3 regions of the Mesorhizobium sp. M1027 genome follow, and region 3 is predicted to be linked to each of the others. Evidence: predicted binding sites of a transcription regulator. Region 3 holds the regulator's gene; each other region holds the start of a gene.

Region 1 (3,278 bases), on a different contig from region 3:
CCTCCGTCTGCTGGCCGAATGCGTGTTCTTCGACTAGGCGGATCGCCTCGCGGTCCCGCGGCGTCGCCGCGCGTATGGACATCATGCTCATGACAATTTCATTCCTTTTTCGAGCTTGGCCCCGCGCAGAAACTCCTGCGCGGCTATGGGCCTTGCGCCCGCACGTTGAACTTCGACCAGCCTGATCGCGCCTGACCCGCAGGCGACCGTCAGCCGGTCATCGAGAATTCCTCCCGGTTCGCCGGCGCCTTGCGAGAGCGTCGAGCGAAGCAGTTTCAGCCGTTCTACACGGCCGCCGATTTCGGCCTCGCACCATGCACCGGGAAAGGGCGACAGGCCGCGAATCTGGTTGTGCACGTCGCCAGCAGGTCGCAGCCAGGCTATGCGAGTCTCCGATTTATCGATTTTCTTGGCGTAGGTCACCCCCACCTCCGCCTGTGTGGTAAATGTCAGCGTATTCCGCTCCAGCCGCTCGAGCGCTTGCACCATCAGCGCAGCACTGAGGACCATCAGCCGGTCGTGCAGATCGCCGGCCGTCATGTCGGGTCCAATGGGACATTTTTCAACCATTGCCACCGGCCCGGTGTCGAGGCCTTCGTCCATCCGCATCACCATCATGCCCGTTTCGGTATCGCCGGCCATGATGGCGCGCTGGATAGGGGCAGCGCCGCGCCAGCGCGGCAACAACGATGCGTGGCCATTGAGACAACCGAGCCGCGGCGCCTCGAGAATGGGTTTGGGCAGAAGCAGCCCGTAGGCGACGACCACGGCGACGTCGGCGCGCAAGGCGCGGAACGCCTCCTGCTCCGCCTCGCTCTTCAGCGACACCGGCGTCCGCACCTCGACGCCCAGCCGCTCCGCCTCGCGCTGCGCCGGCGACCGCGTCAGTTCGAGCCCGCGCCGGCCGCCGGCGCGCGGCGGCTGCGTATAGACGGCGGTCAACCCGTGCCCGGCCCCGGCAATCGCCCGCAGCGTCGGCACGGAGAATTCGGGCGTACCCATGAAGATGACACGCAGGGGCATTCGTCGACCCCTATCCCACCATCTTGCCCGGCGCCTTGTCCCTGGCGAGCTTTTTGAACTTCTTGACCACCATGTCGCGCTTCAGTTTTGAGATGTGGTCGATGAACAGCACGCCGTTGAGATGGTCGATCTCGTGCTGCAGGCAGGTCGCCATCAGCCCCTCGGCCTCGATCTCCTGCAGCTTGCCGTCGCGATCGAGATACTTCACCCGCACCGCGGCGGGGCGCTCGACTTCGGCATAGTAATCGGGGATCGACAGGCAGCCTTCCTCATAGACCGAACGCTGGTCGGAGCTTTCAAGGATTTCGGGATTGATGAAGACGTGCGGCGCCGGCGTCTCGTCCTCCTTGGCGAGGTCGATCACCAGCATGCGCAAGGGTTCGCCGACCTGGATCGCTGCGAGGCCGATGCCGGGCGCGTCATACATAGTGTCCAGCATGTCGCCGGCCAGTTTGCGCAAATCGCCATCGACACGCTCGACCGGTTTTGAAACCTGGCGCAGGACGGGATCGGGGAGGATGATAAGCGGCTTGATCGACATGGCGTCTCACCTAAGACCTCGCAGGAAAAGCGTCAACCGGGACGGCTTCGGGTCGTTCACGTTTTGATCTGTGCCGGCAGACCGAATCATCTATGCTGTCGGCATGAACGATCTGGCCACCATCCTGTCCGAACCTGTCGCCCGCCTCGGCGCCACCACGCTCACGCTCGGCCAAGCCCTGGGTTTCGGCGCAATGCTGTTCCTTGGACTGTTCGTGGCGCTCGTCGTTGCGCTCTGGCGATCGGCCAAGGCGCGTGCAGTGGCGGCCGCCGAAGCCGCCGACCACGCCCGTGACGCCGAGGTGCGGATGGCCGGCATCTTGGCAAGCCAGGCGGAAATGCAAGGCCGCATGGGCGCCATCGCCGAAGTGTTCGGGGCGCGCCAGGCGGAACTGACCCAGTCGATCGGCCAGCGCCTCGATGCCATGACCGGCCGCCTGGGCCAGACCATGACCGAGCAGACGAGATCGACGCATGAGAGCCTCGCCAAGCTGCAGGAACGGCTGGCGGTTATCGATATCGCGCAAGGCAATATCCAGTCGCTGGCCGGCCAGGTCGTGCAATTGCAGGCGATCCTTTCCAACAAGCAGACGCGCGGCGCCTTCGGCCAGTCGCGCATGGAGGCCATCGTCGCCGACGGATTGCCGCACGGCGCCTATGAATTCCAGGCGACCTTGTCGAATGGCAGCCGGCCCGACTGCCTGGTGAAGATGCCGAACGGCGCGCCGTCACTTGCCATCGACGCAAAGTTTCCGCTCGAGGCGTGGAATGCCATCCGTGCCGCCGAAGGCGCCGACCTGCAGAAGTCGGCAGCACAGGCTTTCCGCCGCGACATCGAGGTGCATGTCCGCGATATTTCCGAAAAATACCTGATCCAGGGCGAGACGCAGGACACCGCCTTCATGTTCGTGCCCTCGGAATCGGTGTTCGCCGAAATCCATGAGAATTTCGAGGCCGTTGTCCAAAAGGCGCATCGATCGCGGATCGTCATCGTCTCGCCATCGCTTTTGATGCTGTCGATTCAGGTCATCCAGGCAATCCTCAAGGATGCCCGCATGCGCGAGCAGGCGCACCTGATCCAGGGCGAGGTCATCCGGCTAATGGAAGACGTCTCCCGGCTCGACGAGCGGGTGCGCAAATTGCAGACGCATTTCGGTCAATCGGCCAAGGATATCGACGACATCCTGGTCTCGACATCGAAGGTGACCCGGCGCGGACAAAAGATCGAGGCGCTGGAGTTTGGCGTGCAGCCGGCGGAGGATACCGCTGGTTCGAATGGCAGCGGAGCAAAAGCGGAAAGCAGCCCGCGCGTCGCTGATTCGAAAACCGGGCAGTTGAGGCTAAGGGTCGTCGAAGGCGACGATTGAGAGCTACGCCGGAACCGGAGACTTCACCCGGATCTGGCGCTACTGCTCCTCGATGATGGTCGTGCCTTCGAATTCCGGCAGCCAATGCAGCGCCGAGCGGTGCCAGATCTGCTTTCTCGGCACCAGTTGCTCGCGCTGCCGTGCCGTGCCGACCCTGATGCCGTAAACCTTCGGTCCCTCGCCCGCCGACGTGGCGTAGAGATGCGAGCCACACTCACCGCAAAACGCCTGGGCGCGCTTGGCGCCGCTCGAACCGGTCTTGATGTAGATTTTCGGCTTGCCCTTGGTGATCCTGTAATTGTCCTCGGGCGCCGGCACGGTGACGCGAAAGGCCGTTCCGGTTAGCTT
Region 2 (3,278 bases), on a different contig from region 3:
GCTCGGCCATGTAGTTCTCGTCGACATGGCCATGCCTGGCAAGGTCCATGTAGATGGAGGCGATCAAGTCGGCGTGCTGGGCCGGCGCGATCTTCCTGTAGTCGGGCAGCGCGCAGGCTTCCCATAGCAGCGCCACGCGTCTGGCATCGGTGGTGAGTGCCCGGACGTCCTCGTCGCGCGACAGATGCTCGAGCGCCTGCGCGTCCACGGCCGGCAGTGCGCGCGTCAGGCCTTCGACCGGGGCGTTGGTCTCGATCGAGCGTTTCAGCGCATCGAGGTTGGCGAAATCGAAATGCGCGGTGCGCCACTGCAGCACTTTCACCGGATCGAAATCATGCGCCTCGATCTTCTTGACCAGTTCCTCATCCAGCGGATCGACCTGGCCGGTGACGCCGAAGGTGCCGTCGCGCAGGTGCCGGCCGGCGCGGCCGGCAATCTGGCCGAGTTCGGCCGCCGTTAGGTTGCGGTACTGGTAGCCGTCGAATTTGCGGTTCTGGGCGAAGGCGACGTGGTCGAGGTCGAGGTTGAGGCCCATGCCGATGGCGTCGGTGGCGACGAGGTAGTCGACGTCACCCGACTGGAACAGCGCCACCTGGGCGTTGCGGGTGCGCGGGCTGAGTGCGCCGAGCACGACGGCGGCACCGCCTTGCTGGCGGCGGATCAGCTCGGCAATGGCATAGACCTCGTCGGCCGAGAAGGCGACGATCGCGGTGCGCCGCGGCAGGCGGGTCAGCTTCTTCGAGCCGGCATAAGCAAGATGCGATAGCCGTGGCCGGGTCACCACCGACACGCCCCGCAGCAAGCGCTGCAGGATGCCGTGCATGGTGGCCGCGCCCAGCAGCAGCGTCTCCTGGCGGCCGCGCAGATGCAGAATGCGATCGGTAAAGATGTGGCCGCGTTCGAGATCGCCGGCGAGCTGGACCTCGTCGATGGCAACGAAGGCGGCGTCGGTCTCGCGCGGCATCGCTTCCACGGTGCAGACCGAGTATTTCGCGCCAGCCGGCTGGATCTTTTCCTCGCCGGTGATGAGCGCAACCTTGTGGGCGCCGACCTTCTCGCAGACGCGCGCATAGACCTCGCGGGCAAGCAGCCTGAGCGGCAGGCCGATGACGCCGCTTTCATGAGCCACCATGCGTTCGATGGCGAGATGGGTCTTGCCGGTGTTGGTCGGGCCGAGCACGGCCGTCACGTCTCGGCCGGTCAGGATCAGCGGTTCAGTGTGTTTCGGATGGATGTTCATCGGCCTGGAAATAAGGCTCTCCGCCTCGCATTGTCGGGAGCGCGCCCATATTGGCCGCGTATGACAGGCGACACATAGGGATTTCGGGCGCGAAGCGAAAGCGGAATGTGCCGAGGGCAGGCCGATTGGTCGCTTCAAAGCCAGAAAATCTGTTCCCGATTAACAGTTGGAACGAGTCTGGAACGAATCAGCGACGAATCACTGACTCTCGCCGATTCAGGTTTTGTTCACGGCTACATCTGGGTTTTCTGCCGGCGTACCTCACCACATGCTGAATCACGGGAACTGGCCCGATTCATGCAAGCGGCATCCAGGCGAGCACCATGGTTAACCTTTGCCGGTGAATGGTCGTGGGTGGCCAATCTGCTTCGCACAACATTATGAAATTATTGATGTTTCCTAACGCGCTTTAATCATTTCGAGGGCGTTTTCAGCTCTCGTCGTTAACGTTCCGCTCAAAGCCGGAACGAATCGGCGACGAATCAGAGATAGCCGAAGTTTCTTGGTTTGTTCACCGCAACATGTTGTGTTGTGAACAGCTTCTCCACCGAGAATCCACAGGCTGCGGGACGGATTGTGCACAGGCTGCGCAGCGGCCATTAACCTTTGCGTGCTGGTTCGGCACACACCGGCGTCATGGCCATCGGTCGGCGCACTTGCCGCATGAGGCTCAGACTCGGCCCCACGCTGAACGGCTTGTTCAAGGCACATCCTCTCCGACGGCATAGCGCTGCAATGTAGGGCCGACGGTCTGGATGATTTCTTCGTGAGACAGGGCGACGACCGGTGGTAGGCGCAGCAGGTAACGGCACATCGCCAAACCCAGCAGCTGGCTGGAAATGAGCCCGGCCCGCCGGCCCGCATCGGCGGGATCAGCGACCGCCGCAACCAGTGGCCTCACCTGGTTGGCAAATACATCGCGCAACTTTTCGGCGGCGAATTCGTTCGACGTCGCCGACCGCAGCAGAATTGCCATGCCGGTACCGTTGGCCGGATCTTCCCAGATTTCGAGAAATCGCCTGATCAGTGTCTTGCCGATGGCGGTTCGATCGATCACCCGCAGTGCCGGCAATCTCAGGTCGACGACCGCCGCTCTGGCGAATAGCTCGTCCTTGCTGCGGAAATAGCGGATCACCATGGCCGGATCGATCGAGGCGTGGGCCGCGACGTCGCGGATGGAGGCGCCGTCATAGCCGTGCCTGGCGAACAGCAGCCTCGCGGCTTCGAGGATCTGGGCGCGGGTGCGGTCCGACTTGCTGGTTTTCTTCTGCTGATTCTCGCTCATGAAATCCCTATGCCAACGGTTGTTGACAAATGCAATGGCTTCGACTAGAAAGTCAACATGTGTTGATAAATGGAGAGAGAAAATGTTGCCAGATACAACGGAAGTCCTGATTATCGGCGCCGGCCCGACCGGCTTGGCGCTGTCCATCGTGCTGCACCAGGCCGGGGTCGACCATGTTCTGATCGACAGGCTTGGGGAGGGCCTTCAGACCTCGCGGGCCGGCGTCATCCACGCTCAGACGCTGGAAGCGCTGGAGCCTCTGGGCGTCACGCAGCGGCTGAGCGAACTTGCCCTGAAGCTGCAGAATTTCGCCATCCGAGATCGCAGCCGGGCACTGCTCAAGCTCGATTTCGGAAAGCTTCCGTCGAGGCATCCCTATCTGATGATGCTGCCTCAGAATCTCACCGAGCAGGTGTTTGCCGAGCGGATTACGGCCCTGGGCGGCGTGATCCACCGCATGGTCGAGGCCAAAGCGGTGCTTCAGGACACTGACGGTGCGCGCGTGACGGTGGTCGAAAACGGCCGCGAGAAGATCATATCGACACGTTACGTCGTTGGCGGCGACGGCATGCACAGCCTGGTGCGCAACTCGGCCAGCATAGAGTTCGACGGCGCGGCCTATGAGGCGTCGTTCGTTCTCGCCGACGTTCGTCTCGACTGGCCGGTTGGGCCAACCGAAGTGTCGCTGTTCTTTGCGCCAGCCGGACTGGTGGTGGTGGCGCCGCTCCCAGACGGATCGTACCGCGTCGTCGC
Region 3 (3,278 bases):
TCAGCTCTTCGATGGTCGGCGCGTCGACCCCCGAGAGGCGCAGCAGCGCATCTTTTCGCGTCGAAACCACACCCTCAGCCATGTAGAGGTCTGTCGGAAAACTATCGCCCTCGGCGACGATGACCTGCCGCTCCGGTCGCATGGCCATGGCGGCGTGCAGCAGCTTGTAGATGTTGACCGACGTCGTATCGCAGACCACCGTCTGGCCGACCGCGGCACCGATCAGGCGCCCTAGCTGGTCGCCAAGTTCAAGCGGCATGTTGAACCAGCCGGCCGTGTTCCATGCGCGGATGAGATCATGCGACCATTCTTCGGTCGCGGCCTTGTACAATTCATCGAAAGCGGCACGTGAAGCAGCTCCTAGCGAATTGCCGTCGAGATAGATCACTCCTTGCGGCAAGACAAAGCGGTCGCGCATCGCGCCCAGCGGATCCGCGGCATCCATCGCCTTTACGGCCACGAGATCGGGAATTCCCGTCATGATTTGCCTGCTCCCCCAAAAAATCCAACGCAACGCCGGACACGCATCAACTGTTCTTCTGTTCTTCTATTACCTGGTTGCGCGTGCAAGGCTCCACCGGCGAGAAGCAGCCTGACCAGGCGGTGGAAACCTGGAGTTAGCCCGAGGTTGGCGTTTTGAGTTCGTTTCGTTCACGGCGCATTGACCAAACCGCACAGTCGATAGGGGTTCACTTCCGTGCCCTTTGCCGACCGACGGCCGATGCCAGTACCGCCTTCTAGGAGGCCAGAACGGCGCAAACGAAAGCAGAATCAAGGCGATGAGGCTCGCGGCGGCGAAAATACGGTACGCCGGTAGGGGACGTCGTTTGTTTCCCGAGCCTTAACGCATTCATTAAACTTTAAACAGTTGCGGAACACAACTGGAACAGATAGTGTCTGTTCTGGGTTTGTTTTCTGATTCTGTTGGGGGTCGCTATGCTGACACGCAAACAACACGAACTGCTTATGTTCATCCACGAAAGGTTGAAGGAAAGCGGTATCCCACCGTCCTTCGACGAGATGAAGGAAGCGCTCGACCTGGCTTCCAAATCCGGAATCCACCGACTGATTACGGCGCTGGAGGAGCGCGGCTTCATTCGCCGTTTGCCCAACCGGGCCCGTGCGCTGGAGGTACTACGCCTGCCTGACTCGATCGCCCCCGGCCTCAATGCGGCACGCAAGTTCTCGCCGAGTGTCATCCAGGGCAGTCTTGGGCAAGGTGCCCCTCGGCAGGGCAAGCCCACATCGTCGCGCGTCCCTGCAGCCGGCAATGACGACGATGTCGTCGCCGCCGTTTCGATCCCGGTAATGGGCCGCATCGCCGCTGGTGTGCCGATCGATGCTATCCAGCACCAGACGCATTCGATTTCGGTGCCGCCGGATATGATCATGGGCGGCGAGCATTATGCGCTCGAGGTCAAAGGCGATTCGATGATCGAGGCTGGCATTTTCGACGGCGACACGGTGATCATCCGCAACGCCGATACGGCGAGCCCCGGTGAGATCGTGGTGGCCTTGGTCGACGAGGAGGAAGCGACGCTGAAGCGGTTCCGCCGCAAGGGCGCCTCGATCGCCCTGGAGGCCGCCAATCCGGCCTACGAGACGCGCATCTTCGGACCAGACAGGGTCAAGGTGCAGGGCAAGCTCGTTGGGCTGATCCGCCGCTACTGAGTTGCGCCCTTGGTGCCGGCTTTTGGATTGTCGGCTCTGCGGTATGGCGGCAGGCCGCGCGCCGCGCGTGAAAATTTCCGCTGCACGTGCCAGGGCCGGTATGATTTTTCGACGGCGAAGCGGATTTCGGCGCGTGTTGCCGCTTGTGGATCGAAATAGACGGCCGCACTTCCCGCGCGCGCCAGTTGCCGTTTGGTGACGACGAGGACCAGCCGGTCGTAGTAGCAGGGATTATGGGCGGTGGCGTCGTCGATGACGATCAAGCTGGCGAAGGCGCAGGCTGGCCGTGCGGTATCGCGGTCCTTGGCTTGCGCAATGATCGCGCCGGATGGATGCCTGGCGAGGCAGAGACCGTCCGTGCAAATGAACGGCATGCCCGGCGGTAGGTCGGCCGGATCGGCAATGTCGAATTGCGGATCGTTCTTTCCAGGTGTTTCCGGCGCGACGATAGCCTCTGATGTGAGCGCGCGTTTCCAGTTGTCGATCGTGAACTCATTCGGGCGTGCCCGGTTGACGGCGAGCTCACCGCTGCCGATCGGCAGCGCGACCAGCCGTGCGTCCTCCGAGATCAATACGTCGGGTACGCGCGTCTGCGTTGTCGTTAGCAAGCCGGCGAGCGCAAAAGGAAGTGCCGCGAGCCGCAACCAGGTCGTCGCCATGCTGGCAATGACGAGGGCGATCGTCACCAAAAGGACAGATCTCAGCGAAATCAGTCCGACCGCATCGATCGGCGAGCGCTCGGAGATCCACCCGGACAGGGCGATCATCGCCGTCAGCCCTTTGCCCATCACGTATAGGAAAGGCCCATCCGCGCCGAACGGCATCGCCAGCGCACTGAGGACGGCGAAGGGCATGACGACCAGTGAGACGATGGGCATGATGGCCAGATTGGCGAACAGGCTGAGCGGCGCCACGCGCTGGAAATGCCATATGGCGAAAAGCGCCGTGGCGCTCCCTGCAATGATCGAGGTCATCGCCAGGCCGCCCATGCCCAGCAGGACCTTTCGCGTGGCGAGGCGTAGCGGCGACCGCCGCGGCGGCGGCGTGGTGGCCCTGCCGGCGCGGTAGTCGGACCAGCCGGCATAGGCGCCGACAAGGGCCGCCGTCGCGGCGAAGGACATCTGGAAGCTCGGACCGACCACCTCGTGCGGCGACACCACGATGACCGCGATGGCCGAGATCGCCAGGTTGCGCATGGTGAGCGCGGCCCGGTCGAACAGCACGGCGATAAGCATCACCGCCAGCATGATGAAGCTGCGTTCGGCCGCTACCACAATGCCGGAAAAGACGAGGTAGGCCGCAATCGAAAAAAGCGCGGCGGCTGCGGCATATTTCTTGACCGGCCGTCGCGATGAGAAGTCGGGAAACAGCGCAAAGGCGCCGCGTAGCAGCGCCATGATGGTGCCGGCGACCAACGCCATATGCAGCCCCGAGATGGAGATGATGTGGTAGATGCCTGTACGCCGCATCGCTTCGTTGATCTCCTCGGGAATGCCGGCGCGCACGCCAACGATCAGCGCAGCAGCAATCTCGCCCTCGGCGCCGCCGATGCGGCTGCGGATATGGTCGGCGATGGATTCGCGCGCGTCTTCGATCGCGGAAGAAAG

Evidence for each region. The regulator LexA, encoded in region 3, represses DNA repair genes until DNA is damaged. The targets are predictions, from matches to a motif close to TGTTCNNNNTGTGTTCNG.
Region 1: a site for LexA is predicted at 1,618-1,635, ahead of NKH50_RS13800 (DNA recombination protein RmuC). Genes of this name have one in related genera too.
Region 2: a site for LexA is predicted at 1,408-1,425, ahead of NKH50_RS20855 (helicase-related protein). Genes of this name have one in related genera too.

Annotation. Positions count from the first base shown of each region.
Region 1 is NZ_JAMYMW010000006.1:188,831-192,108, reverse strand. It holds gene NKH50_RS13815 (GNAT family N-acetyltransferase) at 1-91, opposite strand, end outside; gene fmt (methionyl-tRNA formyltransferase) at 88-1,017, opposite strand; gene def (peptide deformylase) at 1,034-1,564, opposite strand; gene NKH50_RS13800 (DNA recombination protein RmuC) at 1,668-2,930, shown strand; gene NKH50_RS13795 (GFA family protein) at 2,970-3,278, opposite strand, start outside.
Region 2 is NZ_JAMYMW010000010.1:225,096-228,373, reverse strand. It holds gene NKH50_RS20855 (helicase-related protein) at 1-1,240, opposite strand, end outside; gene NKH50_RS20850 (TetR/AcrR family transcriptional regulator) at 1,941-2,672, opposite strand; gene NKH50_RS20845 (FAD-dependent monooxygenase) at 2,659-3,278, shown strand, end outside.
Region 3 is NZ_JAMYMW010000001.1:727,610-730,887, reverse strand. It holds gene kynU (kynureninase) at 1-481, opposite strand, end outside; gene lexA (transcriptional repressor LexA) at 937-1,671, shown strand; gene NKH50_RS03475 (ComEC/Rec2 family competence protein) at 1,665-3,278, opposite strand, start outside.